DNA from 2 places in the Corynebacterium sp. P4-C1 genome. Region 1 is predicted to be linked to the other one. Evidence: riboswitches for the same ligand, from Rfam matches in the RefSeq annotation. Region 1 holds a riboswitch; the other holds the start of a gene.
The links. A riboswitch is a leader RNA that binds a small molecule or an ion and turns the genes downstream of it on or off. The one in region 1 is predicted to bind cyclic di-AMP.

Region 1 (5,296 bases):
GCTCCTGGAAGAGGACGTCAACGACGGCGACCAGTACGACCCGGAGCGCGACGTGTACGAGAATCACATGCACTCGATCCACGGTCCGCGTAACGCTGTCATGCTGATCCGCCTGCGTTCCTCCGACGCGGCCAAGGTTGTCGAGCGCGAAGGTCAGGAGGACTTCCACTACGGCGACTACTACGCCTACTCCAAGATCTGCACGCACATCGGTTGCCCGACCTCTCTGTACGAGGCCCAGACCAACCGCATCCTGTGCCCGTGCCACCAGTCGCAGTTCGATGCGCTAGAGCACGGTAAGCCGGTCTTCGGCCCGGCGGCCCGCGCACTGCCGCAGCTGCCTATTGAAATTGACGAAGATGGTTACCTCATCGCCCGCGGGGACTTCATTGAGCCCGTCGGCCCGGCATTCTGGGAGCGTAAGTCATAATGAGCACGAAACTGGAACAAGCCGCGGACAACATTGACTCGCGGTACACAATCTCGGGCGTTCTCCGCCCGCAGCTGAACAAGGTCTTCCCGACCCACTGGTCGTTCATGCTGGGTGAGATGGCGCTGTACAGCTTCATCATCCTGCTTCTGACCGGTGTTTACTTGGCCCTGTTCTTCGATCCCTCGATCACCAAGGTCATCTACGACGGCGGCTACCTGCCGCTCAACGGCGTCGAAATGTCGCGCGCCTACGCGACTGCCCTGAACATCTCATTCGAGGTCCGCGGCGGTCTGTTCGTCCGTCAGATGCACCACTGGGCCGCCCTGATGTTCATGATGGCGATGTTCGCCCACATGCTGCGCATCTTCTTCACCGGTGCTTTCCGTCGCCCGCGTGAAGCCAACTGGATCATCGGTGTGACCCTGATCCTGCTGGGCATGGCAGAGGGCTTCATGGGCTACTCCCTGCCGGACGATCTGCTCTCCGGCGTCGGTCTGCGAATCATGTCCGCTATCATCGTCGGCCTGCCGATTATCGGTACTTGGCTGCACTGGGCAATGTTCGGCGGCGACTTCCCGTCGGATCTGATGCTCGACCGTTTCTACATCCTTCACGTGCTGATCCTGCCGGGCATCATCCTTGCGCTTATTGCGGCGCACCTGCTGCTCGTCTGGTTCCAGAAGCACACCCAGTTCCCTGGACCGGGCCGTTCCGAGAACAACGTTGTCGGTATCCGCATCATGCCGGTGTTCGCCGTCAAGGCCATGGGCTTCGGCATGCTCGTGTTCGGTGTTCTGGCCCTGATGGCGGGTGTCACCACCATCAACGGAATTTGGAATATCGGCCCGTACAACCCGTCGCAGGTCTCCGCTGGTTCGCAGCCGGATATCTACATGCTGTGGACTGACGGTGCCGCCCGTGTCATGCCGGCGTGGGAGCTCTACCTGGGCAACTACACGATCCCGGGCGTGTTCTGGGTCGCACTGCTGGCAGGCCTGATGGTCGTCCTGCTGCTGACCTACCCGTTCATCGAGAAGAAGGTCACCGGCGACGATGCCCACCACAACCTGCTGCAGCGTCCGCGCGATGTTCCGGTGCGCACCGGCATCGGTGTCATGGGACTGGTCTTCTTCCTGCTCCTGACGCTGTCCGGCGGTAACGACTTGTTCGCGTACCACTTCCAGATTTCCCTGAACGCGATGACCTGGATCGGCCGTATCGGCCTGATCGTCCTGCCGCCGCTGGCGTACTTCATCACCTACCGCATCTGCATCGGTTTGCAGCGCAGCGACCGTGAAGTGCTGGAGCACGGTATCGAGACCGGCGTCATCCAGAAGCTGCCGAACGGTGCCTTCGTTGGTGTTCACCAGCCGCTGGGGCCGGTCGACCAGCACGGCCACCAGCTGCCCCTGGAGTACGCTGGCGCCCGTGTGCCGAAGCAGCTCAACGAGCTCGGTTACGCCGACTCGGAGACCTCCGGCATCTTCTCCCCGGATGATCCGTCGATCACCGCGAAGCGCAACGAGATCAAGCGTGCTAACCACCACGAGGAGATCGAGACTCTCCGTGCCCTCGAGGCGGAGAAGGAAGCTTCCGATCGTGATGCAGGTGCCATCGAGCGCAAGCGCAAGTAGGCTACCCGTAAGCTACACGCTGTAGCCGTTGAAGGCCCTTTCCCTTAGCCCGTCTTAACCGGGCTCGGGGGAGGGGCTGTTCTCGTGTTTGTAGCGTTTATATAACAGTGTGTCGAGGATCACATTATCTTGCCGGTGGATTCAGTGCACCTTTAGCGGGCGCCGTGGATAGCGTGATTGCTTGCAATTTGTGCTGGTAGGAGCTGTTTGGCCAATTCTTTGTCGTTGATAGAGCTTTGGGGGCCGGATTTCCGTATGTACACCTACGTAGGCATAGACTAAAATCACGAAATGATAACGGGCGCGTCGTTAGACAAGTCCCGTATCCATTTCGTAACCTATCTGAGACCTTGCGGCCACAGAGGCGCAAGCGATAAGACATCTGAACACAAAGCCGAATTCCACCGCCCGCGGCCAAGCGGAGGTGGAAGCCGGGGAACCGACAACGTTTCCTGGGGTGAGCGGGAAGTAAGGGGTGCCATGCCGGCGCCAGAGCTTCCCAAGGTGATTTCCCGCACCGAACCCGACAGCTAACCCGGTAGGCATTACTGGAAGATATTGGAGATTGTCCATGGCTAAGCACCGCCGTCAGTCCGTGACTGCAAAGCGCAGCATCGCTACCGCCTCCGCGATCGTCGCGGGCGCAACCCTTTTCGTACCGGCTAACGCAAACGCGGCTCAGGTGACCGTCCCGAACTCCGGTTTCTCAACCGAGGTCCCGGGCATTGAGAACGTTCCGGGTATCGCCAACGTCCCGGGCATTGATCAGTGGATTCCGTCCCTCGCCGGCAAGGCCGACAGTAACGCGGACGTCCGTGCCGCTATTGCCGCAGTGAAGAACGTTCCGGGTGTCAACAACGTCCCGGGCTTCAGCCAGTGGATTGCCGGCGTTGAGGCTAAGTACGCTCCGGCACCGGCTAAGACCGAGTACCGTGCTGCGACCAAGGCTGCCGCTCCGGTGCCGGCCCCGAAGCAGTCGCAGGGCGACCGCATCGTGTCCATCGCCAAGTCTAAGATCGGCTCCCCGTACGTCTACGGTGCAGCTGGCCCGAACGCCTTCGACTGCTCCGGTTTCACCTCCTGGGTCTACGCCCAGGCTGGCAAGCAGATCCCGCGTACCTCCGGTGCGCAGGCTTCCGCCGGAAAGCAGGTCGCCATCTCCGATCTGCAGCCGGGCGACGTCGTTGTCTACTACAGCGGCGCATCGCACGTTGCCATCTACGCCGGCAACGGCCAGATCATCGACGCCCTGAACTCCGGCACCCCGGTGGGCTACCGCCCGCTGAACTACATGCCGATCCACTCGGCTGTCCGCTTCTAAGCGTCGGCGCCGCCGCGGCGCTATCTGCCGGCCGCAGTCCCTTGTTTCTCAACTGGGGAACTGCGGCCGTTTTCATCTTTTCACTCTTGTCACAGCGTTATCACCTGGGAAAATAAGTGGTCTCGGAGTTTGACCGGGGAGCTTCGGGCGATTAACTTTGTTACAAGTTTGTAATCCTCAACTCTCGCTGCTGCCTCGGAGATCGGGGCGCTTCTGTGTTTTTGGAATCGAGGTTCCCAATGGGTAAGCACCGCGCTTCTTCCCGTCTTTCCTTTACTCGCGCATTCCAAGCCGCCGGCTTGGCCGCGGCGATGCTGGCCGTCGGCACCGTCACTCCTGCGCAGGCGGATGAGGTCGACGAGCTGATCAAGCAGCTCAGTGACACGTCCGAGAAGGCCACCGCGAAGTCGGAGGAGGTCAAGCAGATCGAGGACGATATCGCCAAGGGGGAGCGCGAGGTCGCGGCTCTAAAGAAAACGGCGGACAATGCTCAACGTGACGCCCGCAAGGCGTCGACGGCGCAGAACGGTGCGCAGGGCGATGTGGATGAGCACGCACGCGCGCAGTACCGCAATCTCTCCAGCGACGCGAACGTCAACGCACTCGAGTCCGCCAACCCGCAGGAGGCGATCGACCGTGCGGCGTACCTGGGCTCTTTGTCGCGTTCCGCTCAGCGCACTCTCGACGAGTCCCAGAAGCTGAACCGCGAGGCCGCTCAGCGTGCCACGGACGCGAATATCGCAGTCGCGGTGGCGAACTACCGCCAGGCTGAGCTCGAGGGCAAGCGCAAGAGGCTGGACAACGAGCGCAAAGAGCTCGAGGAGCAGATGAAGAATGTGGAGAAGCGTGTCGACGCGTTCACTCCCGAACAGCGTTCCCGCTGGGAGTCGAAGAACGGCCCGGTTTCGCTGAACGTGCCGCCGTCAGCGAACGCCAACGGTGTCGTCGGTGCCGCGCTGTCCAAGATCGGCTCCCCGTACGGTTGGGGCGCTGCCGGCCCTGACCAGTTTGACTGCTCCGGCCTGATGTTCTGGGCATATGCCCAGAACGGCAAATCGATCCCGCGCACTTCAAGCGCCCAGCTCGCCGGCGGCACCCCGGTGCCCCTCTCTGAGCTCCAGCCGGGCGACATCATCGGCTACTACCCGGGCGTGACCCACGTCGGGATGTACGTGGGTAACGGCCAGGTGGTTCACGCCTCCGACTACGGAATTCCGGTCCAGGTCGTTCCGATGAATTCGATGCCGGTGCAGGGCGCCGTCCGCTACTAGCGCCCGAGGCGTATGGCCACGCTCCTCGTCACGAATGATTTCCCGCCCACAATCGGCGGGATTCAGTCGTATTTGCGGGATTTCACCGACGAGCTTGTCCGTTTACGGGGTGCGGGTTCGCTCGTCGTTTTCGCATCCACGCAGGACGAGGAGGAGGAGGCGCTTTTCGACGCTTCATTGCCTTATCCCGTCCACCGTTGGCCCACTTCGATGATGCTGCCGACTCCGGCGACTGTGCGCCGCATGAGCGAGCTGATCCGCGAACACGGCATCACTACCGTCTGGTTCGGGGCGGCGGCGCCGCTTGCCGTGATGGGGCCGGCAGCCCGCAAGGCGGGGGCGCAGAGGATCGTGGCGACGACACATGGCCACGAAGTCGGCTGGTCGATGCTGCCCGGTGCCCGCCAGGTCCTGCGACGGATCGGGGATTCGGCCGACACTATCACGTATATTTCCGACTACACTTTGCGCCGTTTCCGGAGTGCTTTCGGTGATTCCCCCGATTTCGTGCCGCTGCCGTCCGGTGTGGACACGGAGTTCTTCCGCCCTGCGACTGCCGAACAACGTGCCGCCGCCCGGGCCCGCCACGGTTTCGGCGACGGTCCCCTGGTGGTGGTGGCGTCGCGCCTCGTACCCC
Region 2 (5,296 bases), 980 kb from region 1:
CCTGACGTCCGAGCGCCGTCATGGTGCCCATGGCGTCGAAGAAATTCGCCAGCACGAGCGTGAAGACCAGCAGCGAGGCGGTCACGACACCGATATGGGTGAACGCCCCGATGATGTCCACCTTGCCCACGATGGACAGGTCCGGAACGCCACCGAAGGAATCCGGGAGGCTCGGAACCGCGAGGTTCCAGCCCGTCGGGCCATTATCGGCGGAGGATCCTGCACCGGTGGCCGCCTCGACGATCATGGCGATGACGGTGTTGATCACGATGCCGATGAACAGCCCGCCCGGGGTCTGGCGGGCGACCATGAAGCCGCAGATGAACAGACCGAGGATGAACACCAGCGTCGGCCAGGACGCGATGGAACCGTTGATGCCCAGCTGGACCGGGACAGTGGTCATCGCGGCATCCGGGATGCGGCGGACAAAGCCGGAGTCGACGAAGCCGATCAAGGAAATGAACATGCCGATGCCCACACCGATCGCGGCCTTCATTGAGGGCGGGATCGCCCGGAAGACAGCGGTACGGAAGCCGGAGACCGCGAGAATGACGATGATGATGCCGTCGATGACCACAAGGCCCATCGCCTCAGGCCAGGTCAGCCCCTCGGTGCCGACAAGTGTGACGGCGACGAGGGTGTTGATGCCCAAGCCGGCGGCGATGCCGAACGGGTAATTGGCGATCGCACCGAACAGGATGCACATGATGCCGGCGACCAGCGCGGTCGCGGTGGCGACCTGCGGGATGCCCAGGACAGTGCCCGCGGAGTCCTCGCCCGTCCCCAGGATCAGCGGGTTGAGCAGAACAATGTAGGCCATCGCGAAGAACGTGACCACACCCGCACGCACTTCGCGGCCAACAGTCGAGCCGCGTTCGGAAATGTGGAAGAACCGGTCCAGACCGGAGGCCTGGCCTGCTTCGTTCTTCGTCTCGGCCACCTTGGTGGAACCGGACGTTTGCGTCGTGTCACTCACTGTGATTCCCCTGACGTTTGCATGTCAACAACGGCAATAGCGTCCCACTCACAGCATAAAAAACAAAATGGTGGACTCCCACAAGGAATCCGGGGCGGGGGTCAGTAGAGGGGCTTCTCGTCGTCGTAAAGCTCGCTGCGCGGTGTCGCGTCCTCGCTGTCGATCTTGGTCTCCGAGTGCGCGCCGCACCCGTACACAGCGGAAACGACGTGGCCGTCCGCGGAGTATTCGTTCGCGCAAATGCCGAAGTTCTTCCCCACGGGTTCCGCCGCCGGAATATAGAAAGCACACGTGCGGCACTGCAGCGCCGCCTTGGAGGCGTGCTCAGAATTCGGGCCGAATTCGCCGCGGCGCCACCGCTGCTTCGCGTTCTTGAGGCCCGTCGTGGTGAGGTACTGGTTGGTCTCCCGGCCGATGAAGACAACCGCGTCTTTTGAGAAGGAGTCGTCCGTCAGGCGCTCATCGTCGGGAGCCGGCTCCATCACATCGCCTGGCCCGAGATCGCCGGGGCGCAGACGTTCGGTGTACGGAACCCAATCGGGCGCCTGCAGAGCATCGCCCGTTGGCGCGGGCACAAGCGCGACCTCGTTGACCGTGATGTGGTCCGAGCCCGTCGCGCACGCGACCACCGCGTTCCACTCCCACCCGGAGTAGCCGGGAACATCCGCCTTGAAGCGGTGGGTGGCCACATTCGCGTTCAAACCGAACACGCCGATGTGGTCGCCGACTTCACCTTGGTCGAGCTCGAGCAGAGCGTCGCGCGCGATCGTCACGGCGCGGTCGCCGAGCAAGGGTCCTGCTTTCTTCTCGCTTCTTCTCCGGGGCACGCTCACTATTATGGCTGACGCTGTTGCAAGATAGACCGTATGGCTCGACTTCCCGACACCGCCGCGCACTTTTCTTCCGTGCCCGCCGTCTCCACAGTCTCCGCTGTGGCGCTGCTGTCCCTCCTGGCCGCGTGCAGCCCCACGGATTCCGGAGGCAGCACCAGCAGCTCCATCACCGGAGCACCTGCGGCTTCCGGGGAGCCGGAGAAGCTGACGGCGAAAATCGTCGGGACTTACCCTTTCGACGCCACGAGCTTCACCCAGGGACTCGAAGTCGCGCCCGACGGCACGCTCTACGTGGCCACCGGCATGCAGGGCCAGTCGCGGATCTACCGCACCACGGCCGACGGCGTGCAGGGGGCGAGCAAGGATCTCGAACCGGAATTCTTCGGCGAGGGGATCACGCGCGTGCGCGACCATGTGTGGCAGCTGACCTGGCAGAACAACACCGCGATCAAGCGCGACGCGGAAACACTCGACGAGCTCGACCGCACGACGTTCACGGGTGAAGGGTGGGGGCTGTGCTACCGGGAGGACGCCGGCGAGGTGATTTTCTCCGACGGCACCGACGAGCTTCGCCGCATGGACCCGGAGACGCTCGAAGAGCGCGGCCGTTTCACCGTCACGGACCAGGGTTCCCCCGTCACGGGCATCAACGAGCTTGAGTGCGTCGGTGACGACATTTACGCCAACGTGTTCACCACGACGGATATCGTGCGCATCAACGCAGAATCGGGAGCGGTGGAAGCGCTTATCGACGCATCCGGTCTCCCCAACAACGCCACCCCCGACCCGAACCATGTGCTGAACGGGATCGCGCGCATCCCGGGCACCGACGGCGAGTTCTACTTGACTGGCAAGCGCTGGCCGGACATGTACCAGGTCACCTTCGAACCGGAATAGCACGCCCCGCCGCTAGACTGTTCAAGCATGGCGGAAAGCAAGAAGGACAGCAACGTGAACGGCACAACCGGAAAATCGAGCACTGCCCTGACGGTGACCCTCATCGCCGTCGCGGTCGTGGCCATTGTCGCCGGCCTGTATTTCTTCTTGACCTGGCAGCAGTCCCGCCCCGCCACCCCGCCAGACCAGATCGAGGTCACCGCGGCCGCCGGGGACACAGATGTCTCAGCCACGCCGTTCAGCGTGTGCGAGTTCGGCGCGCAGTGCCCGGAGGGCGAGGTGGCGCGTATCGACGCCGCCGGCGCCGAGTCCGTCCGCATCACTGTGCCGAAGGAGGTCGGCCAGCAGCAGTGGTCGGTGCTCAGCATTTACGACGATCCGGCGGCCAACACCGAGCGCACCTTCACTCCCGGCGAGGCTACCGACGTGGACATTCCCGTGACCGCACAGAAGGACGGCAACGACACCGGGCTTGTGGTCATCGAGGTGTCCACTCTCCTTGTCGGCAAGGACGGTGAAGGCGAAGAAACCCCCGTCGTGACCACATGGGCGTTCACGACGGAGGCTGAATAGTTAGGGCTGGACTAGACGTCGAGCTCCTTGGCCACGGCGCGCAGAATCTCCGCGATCTGGCGGGATTCCTTGCGCTCCGGGTAGCGGCCCGCGTCGAGCGCCGGCTGTACCTGCGTTTCGAGCATGGACATCACGTCTGCGAGCATGCTGGCCAGTTCCTCGGGCTTGCGGCGGTGCACCGGGCGGCGGCGCGGCTCGTCGAGGACCTTCACGCGCAGCGCTTGGGGGCCGCGGCGGCCGGCGGCGAAATCGAATTCGATCCGCTGGCCCGGGAAGAGCTCGTCCACTCCGTCGGGCAGGACGTTCTTGCCCACGTAGACATCCTCGTCCCCCGGGTTGGAAGCGAAGCCGAAGCCCTTGTCGGCATCAAACCACTTCACTTTTCCTACTGGCATGCGTGTTCACCACCGATAGTCGAAAGAATTCAAAGAGTACAGTCTAGCGCGCGTCGCGTGCACGGCCTAGCCGGCAAATCCGACACGCCCAACACAGCAAGTGTGCCGCACGTCACTAAAAATGCCTTTTTCGCAGGTGAAGACTTCGATCTGTCAATGCCTCGAAGTCACATCTTTCACATGTTTCACAATTCGTGTCGGTAACGTGACGCAATCGTTATAAACAGATACAGTTTTGGCCATGCCCCGAACACGGGCGTGACCTTAAACGCCGCCAGCCACGTTCAGTTTTGTCCGGCTGGCGGAGCAAAAGCGAACAGAAATTCGCAGAATTGCCCAAGGTACACAAGTTCATAGGACAAAAGCGGGGGACCCACCCGCACGTGAAAAACCGTGCACCGCGGAGAGATCCGCTCGGGGTGAAGCCGCCGAGCGCGGCCAGGCGACCACGACCTCAGCCTGAACCCGACAGCTCACCTCGCAGACGTACAACAAGAGAGGAAACACACCCGCATGGGACGTCACAGCAAGCAGAACCGCAACCTGACCACCAAGGCAGTCGCTGGCGCTACCGCAGCTCTGGCCACCACCGCTCTGATCAGCCCGATGGCCTCCGCCGCCCCGGATTCCGACTGGGACCGTCTCGCGCAGTGCGAGGCCGGCGGCAACTGGAACATCAACACCGGTAACGGCTACTACGGCGGCCTGCAGTTCAACGCCGGCACGTGGCGCGCATACGGCGGCAACGAGTTCGCTCCCCTGCCGCACCAGGCCACCCGCGAGCAGCAGATCGCTGTCGCTGAGCGCACCCTCGCTAAGCAGGGCTGGGGCGCATGGCCGGCATGCTCCGCGCGTCTGGGCCTGAATTCCGCTCCGACCCCGCGCAACGCCTCCGCCAACAAGCCGGCCCCGAAGCCGGCGGCAGCTCCGGCAGCGAAGCCCGCCGCCCAGAAGACGACCGCCAAGAAGAGCGCTGAGCTCGAGGTCGACGCCGTGTACAACTCCATCACCCGCGAGCTGAACAACCGCGGCATCGCCGTCCCGCCCCAGGTCACCGCAACCTACAAGGCCAACCGCAACGACTACAACGCCTTCTACACCGCCAACAAGGCGCTCGTCGACGCTGTTCTCGCAGGCGACACAGCCGCCATCGCGGCCGCTGCCCAGTCCGACTTCAACAACTACGTCTCCGACCTGAAGACGCAGTACATGGGCTAAACGGCTAAGCCTCCACCTGAGAGCTAAACGCCAAAAAGGGCGCTCTCCCCCACCCGCGGGGAAGAGCGCCCTTTCAGTTTGGTCAAGGTGCGGCAGCCCAGTCTACTTTACGACCGTGATCTGCCAGCCCGCATCCTGCTTCTGCACGAAGTCCTTCACACCGTGGCCGTTGTCAGCGGCCCACTGCGGGATGGACTCGGTGGCCTGGGTGCAGTCGAAGTCGATGACGAGCTCTTCACCCGGCTCAAGCTCGGCCATGGCCTGCTTCGCCTCGATGAGCGGGAACGGGCACACCGCACCGAGAGTGTCCAGGGCGTAACGCCCGTTGCCCAGCGGACGCGCGCTCGTGGCCTGCTTCGGCTTCGTTTTCAGGCCGACGCCGGCGGAAGCGGAGACGATGTTGA

Region 2: another riboswitch for cyclic di-AMP. It lies ahead of QYR03_RS04965 (resuscitation-promoting factor Rpf1 domain-containing protein); the one in region 1 lies ahead of QYR03_RS00275 (C40 family peptidase).

What each region holds. Positions count from the first base shown of each region.
Region 1 is NZ_CP129966.1:57,496-62,791, forward strand. Features, by position in the region: gene QYR03_RS00265 (ubiquinol-cytochrome c reductase iron-sulfur subunit) at 1-430, shown strand, start outside; gene QYR03_RS00270 (cytochrome bc complex cytochrome b subunit) at 430-2,067, shown strand; cyclic di-AMP (ydaO/yuaA leader) riboswitch at 2,450-2,627, shown strand; gene QYR03_RS00275 (C40 family peptidase) at 2,639-3,388, shown strand; gene QYR03_RS00280 (C40 family peptidase) at 3,628-4,659, shown strand; gene QYR03_RS00285 (glycosyltransferase family 4 protein) at 4,672-5,296, shown strand, end outside.
Region 2 is NZ_CP129966.1:1,036,301-1,041,596, forward strand. Features, by position in the region: gene QYR03_RS04940 (NCS2 family permease) at 1-940, opposite strand, end outside; gene QYR03_RS04945 (DUF3027 domain-containing protein) at 1,078-1,803, opposite strand; gene QYR03_RS04950 (glutaminyl-peptide cyclotransferase) at 1,843-2,706, shown strand; gene QYR03_RS04955 (DUF2771 domain-containing protein) at 2,734-3,279, shown strand; gene QYR03_RS04960 (cold-shock protein) at 3,291-3,674, opposite strand; cyclic di-AMP (ydaO/yuaA leader) riboswitch at 4,006-4,179, shown strand; gene QYR03_RS04965 (resuscitation-promoting factor Rpf1 domain-containing protein) at 4,188-4,892, shown strand; partial or broken gene QYR03_RS04970 (YeeE/YedE thiosulfate transporter family protein) at 4,995-5,296, opposite strand, start outside.